Regions from separate parts of the Micromonospora sp. NPDC050200 genome, predicted to be linked through region 3. Evidence: riboswitches for the same ligand, from Rfam matches in the RefSeq annotation. Region 3 holds a riboswitch; each other region holds the start of a gene.
The links. A riboswitch is a leader RNA that binds a small molecule or an ion and turns the genes downstream of it on or off. The one in region 3 is predicted to bind cyclic di-AMP.
Positions count from the first base shown of each region.

Region 1: it holds a riboswitch for cyclic di-AMP, as region 3 does, so the genes downstream of both, AB0I41_RS12150 (hypothetical protein) here and AB0I41_RS17980 (hypothetical protein) in region 3, are expected to answer to the same signal.
Region 2: it holds a riboswitch for cyclic di-AMP, as region 3 does, so the genes downstream of both, AB0I41_RS23330 (NlpC/P60 family protein) here and AB0I41_RS17980 (hypothetical protein) in region 3, are expected to answer to the same signal.

Region 1 covers NZ_JBFALG010000014.1:24,561-32,561, reverse strand. Annotated here, with positions in the region: gene AB0I41_RS12155 (cation diffusion facilitator family transporter) at 1-665, shown strand, start outside; cyclic di-AMP (ydaO/yuaA leader) riboswitch at 807-938, shown strand; gene AB0I41_RS12150 (hypothetical protein) at 943-2,001, shown strand; gene AB0I41_RS12145 (hypothetical protein) at 2,120-2,629, shown strand; gene AB0I41_RS12140 (SRPBCC family protein) at 2,645-3,112, opposite strand; gene AB0I41_RS12135 (STAS domain-containing protein) at 3,337-3,699, opposite strand; gene AB0I41_RS12130 (hypothetical protein) at 4,040-4,183, shown strand; gene AB0I41_RS12125 (hypothetical protein) at 4,304-4,705, shown strand; gene AB0I41_RS12120 (BON domain-containing protein) at 4,883-5,563, shown strand; gene AB0I41_RS12115 (DsbA family protein) at 5,656-6,204, shown strand; gene AB0I41_RS12110 (LuxR C-terminal-related transcriptional regulator) at 6,266-8,001, opposite strand, start outside.
Region 2 covers NZ_JBFALG010000038.1:33,260-37,933, forward strand. Annotated here, with positions in the region: tRNA gene AB0I41_RS23310 (tRNA-Gly) at 1-11, opposite strand, end outside; gene AB0I41_RS23315 (zinc metalloprotease) at 249-1,235, shown strand; gene AB0I41_RS23320 (pyridoxamine 5'-phosphate oxidase family protein) at 1,299-1,865, opposite strand; gene dcd (dCTP deaminase) at 1,944-2,522, shown strand; gene AB0I41_RS23330 (NlpC/P60 family protein) at 2,566-3,606, opposite strand; cyclic di-AMP (ydaO/yuaA leader) riboswitch at 3,619-3,755, opposite strand; gene AB0I41_RS23335 (NlpC/P60 family protein) at 3,907-4,674, opposite strand, start outside.
Region 3 covers NZ_JBFALG010000024.1:74,923-82,923, forward strand. Annotated here, with positions in the region: gene AB0I41_RS17940 (hypothetical protein) at 1-557, opposite strand, end outside; gene AB0I41_RS17945 (cation transporter) at 594-803, opposite strand; gene AB0I41_RS17950 (metal-sensitive transcriptional regulator) at 899-1,198, shown strand; gene AB0I41_RS17955 (SHOCT domain-containing protein) at 1,348-1,575, shown strand; gene AB0I41_RS17960 (DUF305 domain-containing protein) at 1,648-2,277, opposite strand; gene AB0I41_RS17965 (hypothetical protein) at 2,348-2,821, opposite strand; gene AB0I41_RS17970 (heavy metal translocating P-type ATPase) at 2,852-4,801, opposite strand; gene AB0I41_RS17975 (YibE/F family protein) at 5,237-6,586, shown strand; cyclic di-AMP (ydaO/yuaA leader) riboswitch at 6,753-6,883, shown strand; gene AB0I41_RS17980 (hypothetical protein) at 6,888-7,907, shown strand; gene AB0I41_RS17985 (carbonic anhydrase) at 7,971-8,001, opposite strand, start outside.

The sequences.
Region 1 (8,001 bases), on a different contig from region 3:
GGCTCTACCGGCTGGAGGTGCTGGCCGCGCTCGCCAACGCCGTCCTGCTCAGCGGGGTGGCGATCTACGTGCTGATCGAGGCGGTACGCCGGTTCGGCAACCCGCCGGAGGTGCGTACCGGCCCGATGCTGGCGGTGGCGGTGCTCGGCCTGCTGGCCAACCTCGTCGCGTTCGCCCTGCTCCGCGAGGGCGCGCAGGAGAGCATCAACCTGCGCGGGGCGTACCTGGAGGTGCTCGGCGACCTGCTCGGCTCGCTCGGCGTGATCGGCGCCGCGCTGCTCATCGCCGGCACCGGCTGGTGGTGGGCCGACCCGGCGGTGGCGGTGGCGATCGGCCTGTTCATCCTCCCCCGCACCTGGCGGCTCGGCCGGGCGGCGGTCCGCATCCTGGTCCAGGCCGCCCCGGAGCACCTCCAGGTGACCGCCGTGCACGACCGGCTGACCGCCGTCCCCGGCGTCGCCGAGGTCCACGACCTGCACGTCTGGACGCTCACCTCCGGCATGGAGGTCGCCTCCGCCCACCTCACCATGGCCCCGGGCGCCGAGGTCGGCACGGTGCTCGCCGCGGCCCGGAGCGCCCTGCACGAGGACTTCCACATCGAGCACGCCACCCTCCAGATCGAGCCGGGCGCCGCCCCCGGCGCGTGCGGCCAGGTGGAGTGGTGACAAAATCGGGCACCTGTTATCCCGTTATGTCACCTACACCACGATTACCTCCAGTACCCTCAGTCACGAAACGGGCGGGTGTCACACCCGTACCGGTAGGCTCGGTCCCGGCCTCCGCCAGGCGGCACCCACCGGTGCCGGCGGTGACCGCCGCCTAATCGCCCGCCCGGGCGAGCCGGGGAACCATGTTCGTGGGGTGCATCCGCGTCAGCGGTAGGGATCTTCCGTCCCGAACCCGTCAGCTAACCCGGTCGGCGGCTGACGGAAGGACATGTGCATGCACGTACGACGTACCACCGCCCGGCTGGCGGCCACGGTCGTCGCGACGCTCGCCCTCGGCGTGTCGTCCGCGCCGGTCCCGGTGGCCGCCGCTCCCCCCGCCACCCGGCTCGCCGCCGCACCCGGCGACGACGAGGGCGGCAGCCCCGCCCTGCGCGCCCAGCTCGACGCGGCCAGCAAGGGCTGGATCGACGCCAGGGCCGCGCTGGAACGCTCCACCAAACGGCAGCGGGAGCTCACCGAGCAGCTCAGGACGATCGAGTCGGAGCTGACCGTCCAGCACGGCAAGGTCGGCGAGATCGCCGGCGTGGCCTACCGGACCGGCCGGCTGGGGCCGGTGTCGGCGCTGCTGAACAGCTCCAGCCCGGAGGGCTTCCTGGACCGGGCGGCGGCGCTGGAGACCGTCGCCGCCAACGAGGACCGGGAGCTGCGCGGCCTCATCCGGACCCGCGACGAGGCCACCCGCACCCGGGCCGCGCTCGACAAGGAGATCGTCGAGGAGCGCAAGCAGGTCGCGGTGATGGCCAAGCGCAAGCAGCAGGCCGAGCGGGCGCTCGCGGTGGCCGCCGCCGACAAGCCCGCCACCACCGCCACCGCCGGCTCCAACCGGGGCACCTCCACCGCCACCGCCCGGCCGGCGCCGCGCAACTCCGACGGTTCCTGGCCGCCGGAGTCGTGCAGCGTCAACGACCCGACCCCGGCCAACGGCTGCATCACCCCGCGCATGCTCAACGCACTCCAGCAGGCCAAGGCCGCCGGCTTCACCCGGTACGTCTCCTGCTACCGGCCCAGCGGGTCGGGTGAGCATCCCAAGGGGCGGGCCTGCGACTTCGCGGCCCAGAAGGACGGCTTCGGCGGCGACGCCACCGGCGGCGACAAGACGTACGGCAACAACCTGGCCGCGTACTTCATCCGCAACGCCGACCGGCTCGGCGTGCTCTACGTGATCTGGTACCGGCAGATCTGGCTGCCCAGCAGCGGGTGGAAGTCGTACAGCGGGGCGGGCGGAGACCCGTCCAGCGACCACACCAACCACGTGCACCTGTCGGTCTACTGACCGACCCCGACGGGGCCCGTCCGGCGCGGACGGGCCCCGCGCCGTACGCGCCCCGACGTACGCCGAATGTCGCCGGTCGGCCCACGACAGGCCGCGGCGCCCGGACGAGCATCAAGGCATGACCCGACTCTCCCCCGACGCCCGCAAGAGCCTGCTCACCCTGCACCTGGTGACCGCGCTGGGCTGGCTCGGCGCGGACCTCGTGCTGCTCACCCTCGGCGTCGCCGGGCTGCGCGGGGCCGACCCGGGGGTGGTCTACCCGGCGGCGGCACTGGTGGCCACCTGGCTCTTCGCGCCGCTGAGCGTGCTGGTGTGGCTGGTCGGGGTGACCAGCGCGCTGCTGACCCCGTGGGGGCTGCTGCGCTGGCGCTGGGTGGTGGTCAAGCTGGGGCTCACCACGGTGATGACGGGCCTGGTGCTGTTCGCGCTGACGCCGAACCTGCGCGCCGCCGCCGGACCGGACGCCACCGCACACCAGCGGATCGACGTGGTGGTCGCCCCGGCGGTCTCCACCGGCCTGCTGGTCACCATGACGGTGATCTCGACGTGGAAGCCATGGGGCCGGACCCGCCGGGCCGTCCCGTCGCGCCGCCGGCCGGCGGCGGCCACGGCCGCCGGTCGCCGCTGAGCGGGGGCCAGCGCCTCAGTTCGGGACCGGACCGCCCTCGGCCTCCCGGTCCAGCACCGCGCCGAGCCGGCTGGCCAGGCCCAGGTGCGCGGCGCGGGCCTGGCGGAACGCGTACCCGAACAACGGTGCCGGGGCGGAGAGGGTGATCTCCACGTCGATCCGGAGCACGTCGCCCTCCTCCCGGAGCCGGGTGTGGTTGCGCACCGTCGTGCCGGGCTGCTGCCGGGCCACCGTGACGATCTCGTCGTCGGAGACCACCAGGACGTCGGCCTGGTAGGTGACCGGGAAGTGCAGCGGCCCCAGCTCCAGCCGGTCGGTGATCGCGTAGCTGGCCCGCGCGCCCGGACGGGTCGGCAGCCGGCGCACCCGGACGATCAGCGGATGCAGCTCCCCCTGGCGGGCCAGATCGCTCAGCAGCGCCACCGCGTCCGCCCGCGAGCAGCGCGCCTGCACCGTGTAGCTGAACGACTCCCGCCGGACCACTCCACCCTCCCACGCCTCGTCGGTCGCCCGATCGTCCCGTACCAGGGCCGGGCTGGCAACGCCAGGCGGCAGGACGGTGTCCGGGCGGGGAATCCGCCGGCGACGGCCACGGGAGGCGGGGCATGGACGGGTACGACGGAGGAGCGGGCACGTGATGGTCTTCGCGCCGATGCCCCGGCGGCGGCGCGGTGATGATCAGGCAGCCGAGGCGGACCGGGGTGCGGTCAGGCGCCGGGAAGGACCTCGGGGGCCGCGGCGCCGGCGAAGTAGGGCTCCGGAGCGCCGAAGAGGCCGAGCAGGCCGGTGACCCAGAGCTGCCGGTGGACGAACCGGCTGGGCTCGGTGACCACCAGCTTGACGCCGCTCACCTCGGCCGTCTGGAACCCGGCGACCATCGCGCTGATGCCGACCGAGTCGATGAAGGTGACGAGTCGCATGTTCAGCTCGACCCGGGCCGGACGGCCCTTCGCGAGCACCTCGGCGATCGCCTCACGCACCTCGTACGCGGTGTCGACGTCGATCTCCCCCCGCGGAGCGATCTCGATGACACCACCAGCCAGAACCGATTTCACGATCGACAGGCTCACGCGAGCACCTCCACTCGCCCGTCCACGGGCGCCTCATCAGTACGCGGGCCGCGACCGAGCGTATTCCTCCGACGGCCTCGGTCGCCACCCCTCGGGATGAGCAAATTCGCGGATCCGGACGACCGGGCCGCCCTTCCCCGAGTTCTTCCTGGTCTCGTTCTGTCCGACGAGCGACCGGTCCCGGTCGCTCCAACCGCCCCAGGGTAGCCACCCCGGTCCAGTCGGGCCCGTATCCGGCCCGCCCGGGCGAGCCTACCGGCCCGGCGGGCGACCCGGCGGTGTTGCCCGGCCCGCCTAGGGTCGGCGGGCGAGGGTTCCACCACGAAGGAAGGAACGATCGATGCTCAAGAGACTGCTCGGCCTGGCCGGTGTCGGCGCGCTGCTCGCCCTCGTACTGGCCTGCGGCTTCGGCGGCGGGGACGACGACGACGATGACGACGACGACGACTTCGCCCGCGGCGTGGCGGTGGTCACGGTCGGCTGAGGTCCGACGTGGGTTTGCGGCGCGTCCGCGCTGGGCACTGACGGAACAGGCGGACCGTGACGCGCCGCAGACGTCGACGTCCGAAGTGGCCGCAGACTTCGGCACCCCGAGGAGGTACCCATGTTCGGCAGCAACCTGCTGGAGCGCCGCAGCAAGCCGGAGCGGATCGCCGACCAGGCCTGGCAGCAGCTGGTCACGGCGGTCAGTTCCGCCGGTGACAGCGTCCGCGACACCGCCCGGTCGGTCCGCGGCGGCACTAATCTCTCCGGCGCCGGTGACCTGGTGGGCTCGGCGGCGGACCAGGCCCGTCGTCGGGCCACCCTCGCCGTCGACGCGCTCGCCGGGCGCCGGCCGGCCCTGCCGTGGACCCTGCTGATCAGCGCGGCGCTGGTCGGGGCCGCGATCGGCTGGGCCGTCGGCACCGCCGCGCGGGCCGCCGGCAGCCGGGACGGTGGAGTAGTCGACGACATCGAGTTCGTCGATGTGGACCGGCCGAACTCCCCGGTCGGCCTCGACGACTGACCGGCGGCGCGTACACCCGGTTGGTCTGCACCGGGCCGGTGGCCATGCTGACCACACCGCCCCGTCGCCGACCCGGTCACCCGGTGCGGGCGAGGGTGACTCACCCGGCACGGCGGCAGGATCGCGGTCGGCGGGCAGTGACCCGCCCCGTGTCCCTAGCCCGGGAGGAGTGAGCGCATGGCCAGCGCGACCACCGTCACGCGTACCGACCAGGACATCCAGACCGACGTGCTCGACGAGCTGACCTGGGAACCCCGGGTGAGCCCCGCCGAGGTGGGGGTCACCGTCGCCGAGGGGGTGGTGACCCTGACCGGCCGGGTGGACAGCTACGCCGCGAAATGGGCGGCCGAACGGGCCGCGCACCGGGTGGCCCGGGTCCGGGCCGTCGCCAACGACCTGGCCGTGCGGATCGCCCCGTCGGCCGAGCACACCGACCCGGAGATCGCCGAGGCGGCCGAGCGGGCCCTGGAGTGGGACGCCTTCGTGCCGGTGGAGGACCTGGAGGTGACCGTCGCCGACGGTTGGGTCACGCTGCGCGGCGGCGTGGAGTGGGAGTACCAGCGCCGGGCCGCCGAGCGCGTGGTCGGCCGGCTGACCGGCGTCCGCGGGGTGAGCAACGGCATCACCGTACGGCCGCCCACCCCGCCGACCGGCGAGGACCTCCCCGACCGGATCGTCGACGCGCTCACCCGCAACGCGGCCACCGAGCCGGAGCGGATCAGCGTCCGGGTGTACGGCGACACCGCGGTCGTCGACGGGCTGGCGCACTCCGTGCCCGAGCGCGACGAGGTGGAGCGGGTCGTCTGGTCCGCCCCCGGCATCCGCGAGGTGCACAACCACGTCACGGTGGCCCGCTGAGACCACCCCGGCCGGGTGATCCGCCCTCACCCGGCCGGCGGGCAGGGTGGGGGTCATGAACAACTCGTCTCCGAACGGCGGGTGGTGACGCGATGACCACGCCGCTGCAGGTCACCGCCCGGCTGAGGACGCCGGTGCACGGGAGCGACCACGTCCGGGGGCCGGCGGACGCACCGGTCACACTCGTCCAGTACGCCGACTTCCAGTGCCGCTTCTGCGGAGCGGCGTACCGGAACCTGGCCGAGGTGCTGCGCCAGCGCAGCGCCACCGTCCGGCTCGTCTACCGGCACTTCCCGATCGCCAACGTCCACCCGTACGCCGAGAGTGCGGCCGAGGTCGCCGAGGCGGCCGGCCGGCGGGGCCGGTTCTGGGAGATGCACGACTGGCTCTACGAGCACCAGGACCAGTTGGACCCGGTGCACCTGTCGCTCGGCATCGAACAACTCGGCCTGCCGCCCGACGAGGTCCGCGCGGAGGTCGACCGGCAGGAGTACGCCGACCGGGTACGGCGGGACTTCGTCGGCGGGATCCGCAGCGGGGTCGACGGCACGCCCACCCTCTTCGTCAACGACGTCCGCCACGAGGGCGGGTACGACCTGCCGGAGCTGCTCGCCGCGGTGGACGCGGCGGCCGGCGCCTGACCGGCCGTACCGCCGACCGCCGCCGGGATCGCACCGCCCGGCGGCGGCCGGCGCAGCGGGGTTAGATCAGTCGCAGCTCGCGGGCCCGCCGGACGGCCTCCCGCCGCCGGGTCGCGTCGAGCTTGCGGTAGATGTTGCGCACGTGCGTCTTTACGGTGTTGACCGACAGCGACAGCTCGCTGGCGATCTCCACGTTGGACAGGATGCTCTGCAGGTAGCGCAGGATGGTCAGCTCCCGCTCGGTCAGCGGTTCGTCCAGTGCCCGCTCCGGCCCGGCCGGCCCCCGTTCGGCGGGCTCGTCGGCGCCCCGGACCAGGTCGCTCACCGCCGGCCAGTGCGCCGTGCCGGAGTCCAGATGGGCGGCGAGCAGGTCGCGGACCGCCGGCTCCGCACGGGTGAACACCCGCCGGTACCCCTCCGGGCCGGCCAGGTCGAGCACCCGTTCCAGCAGCCGCCCGGCGCGCCGGTCGTCGCCGCCCCGGCGGGCCAGCACCGCCTCCAGCACGCCGGCGCCGAGGCGTACCGGCAGCGGCCAGTCCTCGGCGGTCGGGGCGTCCCAGTCCGGCAACGCGTAGCCGGCCGCCCGCACGTCCCCGGCCCGCAACTCGACCCGGGCCAGGGCCAGCGCCAGCACCGGCGCCGGCTCGGGCGCCCGCGCCCGGTCGGCGAGCAGCCCGCGGGCCGTGTCCACGTCGCCCTGCTCGCTCCGCAGGTCCGCCTCCAGGGCGAGCAGCCGGTCGGCGAGGTCACCGGCGGCGGGCCGGGACGCCAGCTCCGCGCGGGCCCGGGCCACCAGCTGGGTCGCCGCCGCCGGCTCGCCGGCGTCGCGGAGCAGCCCGCCCCGGCAGAGCGCCGCCGCGGCGGCGACCGCCGCGTCCCCGCCGGCCGGGCCGGTGAGCGCCAGGTGGGCGGTGGCCTCCTCGGGCTGGTCGCGGTGCAGGGCCACCAGGGCGAGGGCCAGGTGGGCGTGGGCGCACTCGGACCGGCTCGACCACCCCTGGCAGGACGGCATCTCCAGCACCGCCCGGGCGGTCCGCTCCGCCGCGCGCAACTCCCCGGCGAGCGCGTGCAGCACCGCACACCGCGCCGCGCAGACCAGCTCGGTGCGCGGCCGGCCGGCCCGCCGGGCGGCGTCGAGTGCCGCGCCGAAGCCGGCCGAGGCTGCCCGCACGTCGCCCTCGGCGAGGTCGACCAGGCCGAGCGCGGTGCCGGCCACCGCCCGCACGTCGGCGTCCTCGCCGGTCCGCGGATCGTCGGTGTCCGGGCTGCCCACCTGAGCCGGGTCCCGGGTCGACAGCAGCCGGGCGGCGGCGGCGCGTACCTCCCGGTGGTCGCCGGCGAGCCGGGCCAGGGTGAGTTCCAGGGCGGCGGTCAGCCGGCGGAACCGGTCCCGGCGCGGCGCGGCCAGCGACCGGGCCGCCGCCACGGCGTCGCGCAGCCGGGCGGCGGCGGCCGCGGTGTCCCCGGCGTACGCCCGTTCGGCCGCGCCGGCCAGCGCCAGTTCCGGGTCCCGGCCAACCGCCTCCGGTGGCGGCGCCGGGGGCGGCGGGCCGGCCGCGGCCTCCCGGTCGTACGGGACCAGCTCCGGCCAGCCGGTGAGCAGCAGCTCGGTGGCTCGCTCCCACTCGCCCGCGGCCAGCGCGTGCCGCAGCGCCTCGGCAGGCCGCTCGTGGCCGGCGTACCAGCCCGCGGCGCGCAGGTGCAGGTCGCGCCGCTCGTCGTCGTCCAGCCCGTCGAGCTCCTCGCGGAGCAGGTCGGCCAGCAGCGGATGGGCCCGGTACCAGGGCGGGTCACTGT
Region 2 (4,674 bases), on a different contig from region 3:
ACTACACCCGCAGGCGGCACCACTGTACCTGAGGTCACCGCCGCCGTGCATCCAGGTACCCCCGGCGCGCCCGGCGCACCCCTCCCCCGTAATCGATCTTGGACGCAACGCATTCACGAGAAGCAGAAAGTTTCACAGCGGCAACACATGGCCATTCTCAAACCTGTCGATCGGTTGTAACGTCACGCCCAACTTTTCGACCACGGTGCGACACACCCCCTGTCGCATCGCCAGAAAGAGGTGGGCCCATGGGACTCCGTCCCAACCTGCTGACCCGGCGTACCGCCGGTGTCGCGTCGACGACCCTCGCGCTTCTGCTCAGCACCGCCGCGGTGGGCGTCGTCCCCGCTGCTTCCGCCTTCTCCGCTGCCCCGGCCGAGGTGTGCGCCGAGCCGGCCGACGTCCACTCGGACGCCCGGATCAAGGCCGGCGGGACCGCCAAGCACGAGCCCAACGAGCTGACCGCCCAGCAGGTCCGGGAGCGCGAGGCCGACCTCGCGTCGGCGCTGCGCGAGCGGGCGAACTTCCGCGCCGGTGCCCAGGCCGCCGCCCCGCTGGCCACGGTCACCATCCCGGTCGTCGTCCACGTCATCCAGCGGGACAGCACCCGGGCCGGCGGCAACATCCCGGACTCGATGATCACCTCGCAGATCAGCGTGCTGAACCAGGCCTACAGTGGCGCCACCGGCGGCGCGGCCACCGCCTTCGGCTTCCAGCTCACCAAGATCAACCGGGTGACCAACCCGGCGTGGTACCCGATCGTGTCGGGCTCCTCGGCCGAGCGGTCGATGAAGACGTCGCTGCGCGAGGGCGGCAAGAACACCCTGAACGTCTACCTGGGCGAGCTGAGCGACAACCTGCTCGGCTGGGCGACCTTCCCGCAGAAGAAGCTGAACAGCATGGACGGCGTGGTCGTGCTGAGCGAGTCGCTGCCCGGCGGCACCGCCACCAACTACAACCAGGGCGACACCGGCACCCACGAGGTCGGCCACTGGCTGAACCTCTACCACACCTTCCAGGGTGGCTGCGCCGGTTCGGGTGACAGCGTCGACGACACCCCGGCCGAGGCCTCGCCGGCGTTCCAGTGCCCGACCGGGCGGGACACCTGCACCGCGGCCGGCCTGGACCCGATCACCAACTTCATGGACTACACCTACGACTCGTGCATGCACCAGTTCACCGCTGGTCAGGCGAGCCGCATGCTGACCGCGTGGAACGCCTACCGCGCGGCGTAACACCCCAGCAGACGCCGGTGCCGGCTCCGTCGCAGGACGGGGCCGGCACCGGCGTCTTCGGATTCAGGCGGCGGGGCGGCGGGTGTCGAAACCGTGGCGGCCGTGGCGGGCCGGGCGCCGATCGGGTACGCCGGCGGCGTCACCTCCGCGGTGGGCCGCGCCCGGGTCGAGCCAGACCTGGACGCCGGGCCGCCACTGGCCCTCGCCGGGCTGCCCGAGCCCACCCTGGTCGTGGCGGGTCAGCATCGCCACGTCGACGCTGAACTCGAAGAGTCGCCAGTCGACCTGCGGCGCCGCCCGCCCGATGCGGGCCACCCGGGCGACCCGGGCCGGGTCGGTCACCGGTTGCGCCCGGCCGGCGACGTACGCCTCGTCGTCGCTCTCCTCCGGCGGGAACGAGTGCAGCGCGTACCGCCCGTCGCGTTCGAGGTCGCGCCGCTTGGGCGAGTCGACGACGAAGCAGAACAGTCCCTCGTCGGTGATCACGGGGCAGACCGGGTGCACCCGGGGCCCACCGTCGGCGCGGACGGTGGCCAGGTAGCCGAAGCCCGGCCCGTACTGCTGCAGGAGAAGGCGGATCCCGTCGGCGAGTCGGGGCTCGTCAGCGGCGAATTCGGACCAGGAAGCCATACGGACATCCTATCGAACACGTGTACGAATGCGCAGTCCGACACGCAGGTCACCCGGTCCGCTCGATATGGTGTGCCGATGCTGCTCTCCGACCGCGACCTGGTCTCCGAGATCAAGACGGGCACGCTCGGGCTGGAGCCCTTCGAGCCCACGCTGGTGCAGCCGTCCAGCATCGACGTGCGCCTCGACCGGCTCTTCCGGGTCTTCAACAACCACCTGTACACGCACATCGACCCGGCGATGCAGCAGGACGACCTCACCTCGATGGTGGAGGTCCCCGAGGGCGAGCCGTTCGTGCTGCACCCCGGCGAGTTCGTGCTCGCCTCCACGCTGGAGGTGATCTCGCTCGGCGACCAACTCGCCGGCCGGCTCGAAGGGAAAAGTTCCCTGGGCCGGCTCGGCCTGCTCACCCACTCGACCGCCGGCTTCATCGACCCGGGCTTCTCCGGGCACGTGACGCTGGAACTGTCGAACGTGGCGAACCTGCCGATCACGCTCTGGCCCGGCATGAAGATCGGCCAGCTCTGCATCTTCCGGCTCTCGTCCCCGGCCGAGCACCCGTACGGCTCCGCCGTCTACGGGTCGCGCTACCAGGGCCAGCGCGGGCCGACCCCGAGCCGCTCCTGGCAGCACTGGCGCACCTGGCCCACCCGCTGACCGCCGCGCCGGGCCCCCGGAACCCGAGGAGCCCGGCGCGCGCTCAGCCCGGCCGGCCGTAGCTGTGGACCGGCCCGTCGTCGACGCGCTTCATCTTGATCGGCACCCCGGCCTGGGAGGCGTGGACCACCCAGCCGCCGCCGACGTACATGCCGACGTGGTGCAGGTCGGCGTAGTAGAAGACCAGGTCGCCGGGGCGCAGGTCGGCCCGGCTGACCCGGGCGGTCACCTGGCGCTGCTGGCGGGCGTTGTGCGGGAGCGAGACACCGGCCTTGGCCCACGCCGCGAGCATCAGGCCGGAGCAGTCGTACGAGCTCGGGCCCTCGGCGCCCCAGACGTAGGGCTTGCCGATCTGGGCGCAGGCGAACTTGACCGCCGTTCCGGCGGGGCCGCCGGGGTAGCCGGCCGGGCACGGGGCCGGGCGCAGCGCGCCGCCGCCACCGTTGCCGTACACCTTGAGCCGCAGCTTCTGCAGCCGGTCGATCTCGGCGTTGATCTGCTTCTTCTTCGCGGCCAGCTGGGCCTCGGTGCGGGCGAGCTGGGCCACCATCTCGTCCAGCGGCGCCTTCTTCGCGGCGAGCTGGTCGCGCAGGTCCTTGACGGCCCGCACGTCGCGCTGCTGCCGCTCGGCGAACCGGTCGAGCAGTTCGAGCTGGTCGACCAGCTCGCTGGGGGAGCTGCTGCCGAGCAGGGCGTTGACGGCGGAGAGGTTCTCCCCCTTGTACGCCTCGGCGGCGAGGCCGCTGACCTGGTTCATCGCGAGGTCGACCTGGAGTTGCAGCGGTCCGATCCGCTTGGCCAGCGCGTCGGCCTGCCGGCGCTTGGCGGCCAGATCCTGCCGGGTGGCGTTGTGCTGCTCGATGATCGGTTCGAGGGTGTTCCAGTCCTGGTCGATCTGCCGCTCGATCTCGGCGACCGAGGGTTCGGCATGGGCCGCCGTGGCGCCACCGGTCAGGACGACGGCGGCACCGGCGAGGGCGGCGAGGGTGGTGGTAAAGCGGGACCAGCGTGGGCGCGGCGCAGCCGTCGGCCGGGTGACCTGGGTCGACCGGTACGACGGTGGCCGCGGGGCATGGTGTGCCACCGGGCTCCGTACTCCTTCTTCCGCGACCGCCTACCGGGTTAGCTGACGGGTTCGGGCGGGAAGGGAGCGCCCTACCGCAGTGGCTGCGGATTCACCCCGGCGTACCTGGGTCCCCGGTTCACCCGGAGGCGACTCGGCGGTGCCGGCCGCTGCCGCCCGGGTTGGACGGACCGTCGGCGGCCGACGAAGGACCAGAGTAGAGAGGACCGTTATCGATCCGCAACCCGCCATGCCGGGACAGGTCCGGATACGCGGAACCCCCGGTCGGGGTGACCGGGGGTTCGCGGTGGGTCGGACGGGTCAGTTCGGTCGTCGGAACCCGGCGACCGGCATGTAGTCGATGCTGGCGACCTGGACCGGCTTGCCGGTCCGGGGCGCGTGGACCATCAGACCGTTGCCGAGGTAGAGACCGACGTGGTGCAGGTCGCTGAAGAAGAACACCAGGTCCCCCGGGCGCGCCTCGGAGCGCGGGATGGACTTGCCCTCGTTCCACTGGGCGCCGGTGTGGTGGGTCAGGTAGATCCCGGCGGCCTTGTAGGCGTACTGGGTGAGGCCGGAGCAGTCGAACGAGTCCGGCCCGTCAGCGCCCCAGACGTACGGCTCACCCACCTGCTGGCAGGCCACCCGGATGGCGGTCTGCGCGGCGGAACTCACCACGCCCTTGATGGTGGGACAACCGGCCACCTTGACCACGGTCTTCGGCATCGCCGCCTGGAGCCGCTTGATCTCGGCGTTGATCTGCGACTTCTTGGCGGCCAGCTCCTTCTCCTGCTTGACCTCCGCGGCGATCAGCGTGTCGAGCTTCTGCTTCTCGGCGTCGTACTTCTGCCGGGCGTCGATGACGACCTGGAGCTCCTTGCGCTCCTGCGCGGCGAGGCGGTCCAGGATGGTCAGCTGCTCGGTCAGGGTGCCCGGCTTGGCGCTGATCAGCAGCGCGCCGATGTCCTGCGAGGGGCCCGTCATGTAGTAGCGGGAGGCGAGGTCGCCGACCCGGTTCATGGCCAGCTCGGTCTGCAGGGCCAGCGGCTGGATCTTCTTCTCCAGCTCGGCCGACTTCTTGCGGTTGAC
Region 3 (8,001 bases):
TCGACCGTGGTGCTGGTGGCCGGCGCGGGCAGCGGCCGGGGCTGGAGCTGGCCGGGGACGGCCACGTCGACCCCGAGGGTGAGCGGATCGCCGCCCGACGGGGTGAAGTCGGCGAAGGCGCGCCAGACGCCCGGCCCGCCCAGCGGGGAGGCGACCCGCCAGGTGCCGTCGGCGCTCAGTTCGGGGTGGACGTGCCGGAAGCCGGACAGATCACGTCGCGCGACGATCAGGTGCATCCGCTTGTCGTGGGCCACCTCGTAGCTGGTCACCGGAGTGCCGTCCGGGCCGGCGATCCGGAAGGCGAACTGCCCGGTCGGGGCGTCCACCGGTTGCATGGTGTAGCCGCGGTCGGAGACGAGCAGCCCGCCGGGCAGGTGTGCCGTGGCGCCGGCGGGGCCGCCGCCGGGCGGGTCGGAGTCGTGGGCCGCGCCGGCGGGGTCGTGGCGGGTGTCGGCGGCCGGCGTGACGGGACCGGCCAGGTGGCCGACCCCGTACGCCGTGCCGAACACCGCCGCGAGGCCGAGGGCGAAACCGCTCAGCTTCGTCGCCGTGTTCATCGTGGTACCTCGGTTCTCTCTCGGGTCGGTGACCCGTCACGCCTCGACGAGGTCGTACCCGGCCTCGTCGACCGCGGCGCGCACGGAGTCGGTGTCCAGCGGGCTCTCACTGGTGACGGTGACCCGGCCGGAGGCCAGGTCCACCTGTACGTCCTTGACGCCTTCGATCGCGCTCACCTCGGCGCTGACCGAGTTGACGCAGTGCCCGCAGGTCATGCCCTGCACCTGGTACGTGGTGGTGACCATGGCGGCTCTCCTCTCGCAGTCGATGCTATACCCCCCAGGGGTAGCTCGCCCAAGGACCGTAGCATACCCCCCAGGGGTACGCTATCCTTGTCGTCATGACCACACCGAGCACCCCGACCCGGGGCTACACCGCCAGCAAGGACCAGCTGCTCGCGCGGCTGCGCCGCGTCGAGGGCCAGGTCCGCGGCGTGGAGAAGATGGTCGACGACGACCGGTACTGCATCGACGTGCTGACCCAGATCTCGGCGATCCAGGCCGCCCTGGACAAGGTCGCCCTCGGCCTGCTGGACGGTCACGCCCGGCACTGCATGCACGAGGGGGCCGCCGAGGGCCGCGCCGACGAGATGGCCGCCGAGATGATGGCCGCCGTCGGCCGCCTGATGAAGCGGGGCTGACCGACCGCGTCCCGGGACCTTCGGCCCGGCCACTGCGGGCCCACCGCCCCCGGACACCCGCCGTCGGCGCGACTAGCGTCGGAGGTGGCGACCGGGTCCGGTGCCGCCGGCACCGGACCGGCCGCCCGAGTCACGGACGGAGGGCGGCCATGATGGGTTACGGCCCGATGGCGGGCCTGATGTGGATCTGGCCGGTGCTGGTGCTGGCCGGCCTGGTGGCCCTGGGCTACCTGATCTACCGGCTGGCGCAGACGCCGCCGTCGACGGCCGCCGCCTGCTCCTCGGCGCGGGCGATCCTCGACGAGCGCTACGCGCGCGGCGAGATCGACGACGAGGAGTACCAGCGGCGGCGGTCGGCGCTGCGGACCGGGGGCTGACCGGCGCGGTCACGCCGACGGGGCCGGGGCGTCCGGAGCCGTAATGGCTCCGGGCGCCCCGGTCGTGACCGCTCAGAGCCGGGCGAGGATCGTCTTCATGGTGTCGATCTCGCCCTGCTGGGTGGAGACGATCTGCTGCGCCATGGCCCTGGCGTCCGCGTTCACGCCGCCGGCAAGCTCCTCCTGCGCCATGGTGATCGCGCCCTCGTGATGGGCGATCATCAAGGTGAGGAACTGCCGGTCGAACTCCTGGCCGGAGGCGTCCGCCAGCTTCCCCATGTCGGCGTCGGACATCATGCCGGGCATGCCGTGGTCCAGGTGACCGCCGGCCGGGCTGCCGGACGGGACGGGCCGGCCCCAGGCGGTGAGCCAGCCGGTCATGGTGGCGATCTCCGGCGCCTGGGCGGCCTTGATCTGCGCGGCGAGGCGCTTGACCTCCGGGTCCCGGGCCCGGCTGTCGGCCAGCTCCGACATCCGCACCGCCTGCTGGTGGTGCGGGATCATCATCTGGGCGAACATCACGTCGGCGTCGCCGAACGCGGCGGACGGGCCCGCCGAGGGGCCGCCGCTGGCGCCCGCGCCCGGCCGGTCGTGGCCGGAACCGGCCGGGTGATCGGCGCCGCCGCAGGCGGCCAGGGCGAGAGCGACGGTGAGGGTCACGCCGGCCAGGGCGGCGCGGCGCGCGATGGTACGAGTGGACATGATCGAGACCTTTCGGTGTGGATGACGTACGCAGCGGACTCCGGACGCGGCATGGCCGCGTCGGGGCGTCCTATCTGCGCAGCACCGACACCGTGGCGAGGCGGAGCCCGGCCGGGCGGGGTGGCGGGGCGCGCGGCCCACGCGACGACCCGGACGGGTGGCGGAGCACGACGGCGGGCCGGGCCCGGCCGAGCAGCAGCGCCACCAGCAGCAGCGCGACCGTGACGGCGCCGAGCACCGCCAGGCAGACACTCCAGCCGCTCGGGGCACCCCCCGGCTGGTCGGCGGGAAGCGCCACCGGCGCGGCGGCGTGGGCGACCGGGACCACCTCGGGCAGGGCGGCATGGGCGACCTTGACCGCCTCGGGGAGGGTGGAGGTGACCAGCGCCCGCGGCGACATGGCGGCGGCGTGGTCATCCGGGTGGGACGCGGCGGAGTGCGTGCCGTGACCGATGGTGTGCATGGCGGCCAGCCCGAGCAGGGTGCAGGCGAGCAGCAGCAGCCGGGCCCACCACCCGGCAGTCGACCCCGTCGCCGTCCGCATCAGACCACGCTAACCGACCGCCTCCCACGATCAAAGGCGTACCCGGCGCAGCAGTTGGGCGTTGAGCGCCACCACGATCGTCGAGGCGGACATCAGCACCGCGGCGAGCGCCGGGCTGAGCGCCACGCCCGCCCCGGCCAGCACCCCCGCCGCCAGCGGCAGCGCCACCACGTTGTAGCCGGCCGCCCAGGCGAGGTTCTGCCGCATCTTCCGGTACGCCGCGCGGGAGAGCCGGACCACCCCGGCGACCCCCCGCGGGTCGGACGAGGCGAGCACCACCCCGGCCGACTCGATCGCCACGTCGGTGCCCGCCCCGATCGCGATCCCCACATCGGCCCGGGCCAGCGCCGGCGCGTCGTTGACCCCGTCACCGACCATCGCCACCCGGAGCCCCCGGCGTTGCAGCTCGGCCACCTGCTGGTCCTTGTCGGCGGGCAGCACCTCGGCGAAGACCTCGTCGACGCCGGGCCGGAAGCCGAGGTCCGCGGCGACCGCCTCGGCCACCGTCCGGGCGTCCCCGGTGACCATCGCGATGGTCCGGACTCCCTCGGCGCGCAGCTCCGCAATCGCCTCCCGCGCCTCCGGGCGTACCTCGTCGGCGAGGGCGAGCAGGCCGAGGACGGTGTCCGGCAGGCGGACCAGGTGCAGCACCACCGCGCCGCGCTCCGCCCAGCGCCGGGCCGCCGGCTCCAGCGCCGCGGGCAGCTCCAGCCCCTGCTCGCGCAGGAGCGCGGGGCCCCCCACCGCGTACGACGTACCGTCGATGTCGGCCCGGACCCCGCGCCCCGGCAGCGAGCGGAACCCGGCGGCCGGGGCCGGGCCTCCGCGCCCGGCGGCGGCCGCGACGATCGCCCGGGCCAGCGGGTGCTCGCTGTCCGCCTCGACTCCGGCGGCGAGCCGCAGCACCTCGTCCTCGTCGCGGCCCGGCGCGGCGGCGACCCCGACCAGCGCGTGCTCACCCTTGGTGAGGGTGCCGGTCTTGTCGAAGAGCACCACGTCCACGGTGCGCATCCGTTCCAGCGCCAGCCGGTCGCGGACCAGCACGCCGGAGCGGGCGGCCAGCCCGGTGGAGAGTGCGATCACCAGCGGGATGGCCAGGCCGAGCGCGTGCGGGCAGGCGATCACCAGGACCGTCACGGTGCGCACCACCGCCTCGTTCCGCTCACCCAACGCGGTCCACACCAGGGCGGTCAGCACGGCGGTCAGGGTGGCGACGTAGAAGAGCCAGGCGGCGAAGCGGTCCGCCAGCACCTGCGCCCGCCCGCCGGACTGCTGCGCCTGCGTCACGAGACGCTGGATGCCGGCCAGGGTGGTCTGGTCGCCGACCGCGTCGACGCGTACCCGGATCGCCGAGTCGGTGGCCACGGTGCCGGCGACCACCCGGTCCCCGACGGCCCGGGGCACCGGTCGGGACTCGCCGGTGACCATCGACTCGTCCAGCTCGGCGGCACCGTCGACGACGCGCCCGTCGGCCGGCACCCGGCCACCGGGGCGGACCAGCACCACGTCTCCCACCCGCAGGTGGCTCACCGGCACCCGCTCGGTACCGCCCTGCGGCCCGACCCGCTCGGCGTCGTCCGGGAGCAGCGCGGCCAGCGCCGCGAGCGCGCCCCGCGCCTGGCCGATCGCCTTCATCTCCTGCCAGTGCCCGAGCAGCATGATGGTGACCAGGGCGGCCAACTCCCACCAGAAGTCCAGGTCGAAGGCGCCGAGGCTGGTGGCGAGCGAGGCGGCGTACGCGACGGTGATCGCCATCCCGATGAGCAGCATCATCCCCGGGGCCCGGTCGCGCACCTCGCGGACGGCGCCGACCAGGAACGGCCAGCCACCCCACCAGAAGACCACCGAGCCGAGCACCGGCCCGACCAGGGACCGCCCGGGGAACTCCAGGGAGTAGCCGAACCAGTCCATCACCAGGTGGCTGGTGGCGACCACGGGCAGCGTCAGCGCCAGGCAGACCCAGAACCGGCGGCGGAACATCTCCGGGTCGTGGCCGGCGTGCTTGTCGTGACCGGCGTGTTCGCCTCGGCCGGCGTGTTCGTCGTGGCCGGGAGGCCGGTCGGGCCCCGGGTGCCGAGCGTGGCCGGCGTGCTGGTCCATGCCCCAAAGATGCCCGGCGGACGCGCTGCCGGTGGTACGAACCGGGCGGACCCGCACCGACCCTGGCTACCATTTGCCGACCATGACACTCCGCCCGCAGCCACCGCTGCCCCGCGTACCGCGCCGGGGTCCGCTGCCGTGCGCGCCCGCCCGGGCGTGTCGCCACGCGGGCGATCGCGCCGCCCGTTCGCCGTCCGTCACCGTGCCGGCACCCGGCGGCGGGACCGGGGGTACGCGTCCCGGTGCGCACGTCCCGCCGGTGAACCGACCGGCCGGCTGACACGTACCCCGCTCTGGATCGTTGGGAGACTCGCAATGGGCGCCGACCACACCCGCCCCGCTCCGCCCGCCCCACCGGGGGTGCGGCGGATCCTCGTCGCGGCGGTGGTCCCGCTGTTCGTCGTCACGGTGATCGCCGCGCTGGTGCTCTGGCCGCGCGACTCCGGGCAGGCCGACGGCGGCACCGAGCCGCCGCGCCACCACGGCACGGTGACCCGGGTGGTGACCGAACCGTGCCCGCCGACGCCGGAGGCCCCCGAGGGGTCGCCCGGGGCGGCCGAGGGTCCGTGCGGGACGGTGACGGTCCGGGTCGAGCAGGGCCCGGACAGCGGCAGCCAGGTGGAGACCCCGGTGCCGGCCGGCCCGGGCGCGCCCAGTGTGGCGGTCGGCGACGAGGTGGTGCTGGTCCAGCTCTCCGACCCGGCCGACACCACGGCCAGCAGCTACCAGATCGCCGAGCACCAGCGGGGCAAGCCCCTGCTGCTGCTGGTGGCGCTCTTCGCGGCGGCGATCGTGGCGTTCGGCCGGCTGCGCGGGCTGGCCGCGCTGGCCGGGCTGGGCGCCAGCTTCGCCATCCTGCTGGCCTTCGTGGTGCCCGGGATCGCCGCGGGCGGCTCACCGCTGCTGATCGCCGTCACCGGCTCGGCGTTGATCATGTTCGTGGTGCTGTACCTGACCCACGGGATCACCGCGCAGACCTCGGTGGCGGTCCTCGGCACGCTGGGCAGCCTGGTGCTGACCGGGCTGCTCGGCACGCTGGCCACCGCCGCCACCCACCTGACCGGGTACGGCAGCGAGGAGGCCACCACGCTGTCGATGTACCAGCGCGACGTCGACCTGCACGGGCTGCTGCTGGCCGGCATCATCATCGGCTCGCTCGGCGTGCTCGACGACGTCACCGTCACCCAGGCCGCCACGGTCACCGAGCTGGCGCACGCCAACCCCGGGCTGTCCCGGACGCAGCTCTACCGGGCCGCCACCCGGGTCGGCCGGGCGCACATCGCCTCCACGGTCAACACCATCGTGCTCGCGTACGCGGGCGCGTCGCTGCCGCTGCTGCTCCTGCTCACCGCCGACAGCCGGCCGGTGAGCCAGATCCTCACCAGCGAGTTCCTGGCCCAGGAGATCGTCCGCAGCGCGGTGGCGACGCTCGGCCTGGTCGCCGCAGTGCCGCTGACCACCGGGCTGGCCGCGCTGGTGGCCACCGCCGGCCGTGGCCCGACGGCCGACCCGGCGCGGGGTTCCGGTCCGGCGCCCACGCCCCGCCCCTCCGTCGAGCGGGACGCGGCGCTCGAGGCGCTGAGCGCGCCGGGTCACGGCGGACCGTCCACCCCGGGCCCCGCACGGTGGCCCGACCCGGAAAGGAGCACGGACGCCGCATGGTGAAACTCCGCTGCGTGACCGACGACGACGCGGAACCTGACGAACGCGTCACTCGTCACGCAACGCCACGACGAAATAACGCGATTAGTCGGGTTCTGGACGTAGATCCCCGGCACGGCTGTCAGGTAACCTCGCTGCCGGCCACCGCCGAAGGCGCGCTGCGGCGCCTGCGGTGCCGCCGCCCAATCGCCGTACGGCGAGCCGGGGAACCAGGTACATGGGGTGAATCCGCGCGAGCGGTAGGGGCCACTTCCGTCCCGAACCCGTCAGCTAACCCGGTCGGCGGTCGACGGAAGGGAACACTGTGACGGCACCCCTGCGCCGCTGGTTGACACCGGTGGTGGCCGTGTTCGCCGCCCTGGCCATCCTCGCCGGGCCGACAGCCGCGATCGCCGCTCCCTCGACCCCCACCCCCTCGGGGCACGAGGAGGACGACGAGCCCAAGCTGCTCACCGACGTCATCGAGCTGCGCAACCGCGAGTACTCGAAGGCCAAGACGCAGCTGGGGAAGTCCAAGAAGCGGCAGCAGCAGCTCGGGCTGGAGGTGCGCCGCGCGCAGGACCAGCTGGAGGCGTTGCGGCCGCAGGTCTCCCAGATCGCCGCGCAGTCGTACCGGACCGGCCGGATCGGCGCGCTGGCGATGCTGCTGGAGAGCGACGCGCCGGACTCGTTCGTCAGGCGCGCCGCCGCGCTCGACGAACTGAACATGGTGAACGCGAAGAAGCTGGCCGAGGTCACCGCCGCCAAGAACCGCGCGGAGCAGGCCAAGCTGGCGCTCGACGCCGAGGTGCGCGAGCAGCAGAAGCTCGCCAACGACATGGCCCGGGAGAGCCGCGAGGCGGAGAAGGCGCTCGCGCTGGTGGGCGGCCGGGGCTTCACCGGCGGCCTGGTCGACGCGACGTCGCCGGTCGCCCGGATCGGCCCCGGCCGGACGGCGGACGGCGGCTGGCGCTCCGAGTCGCGCACCGAGAACGACCCGACCACCTCGGGCCTCATCACGCCGCGCACCCTGCACGCGTACAAGGAGGTCCGGCGGGCCGGCTTCAGCCGGTTCGCGGGCTGCTACCGGTCGGGCGGGCCGTGGGAGCATCCGAAGGGCAAGGCCTGCGACTGGTCGTTGCAGAGAAGCGGCTTCGCCCCGTGGTACAACAACGACACCCGGATGTACGGCAACAACCTCGCCGCGTTCCTGATCCGCAACGCCGACCGGCTCGGCATCTACTACGTCATCTGGAACCGGCAGATCTGGTTCCCGGCGACCGGGTGGAGGTCGTACAGCGGACCGTCGAACCACACCGACCACGTGCACATGTCGATGTTGTAGCGCACGACGCGTACCGAACGAGGGCCGTCCCCGGTGGGGGCGGCCCTCGTCGCGTCGGGTGGTTCAGCCGGCGACGGCGGCCGCGCGGTCGGCC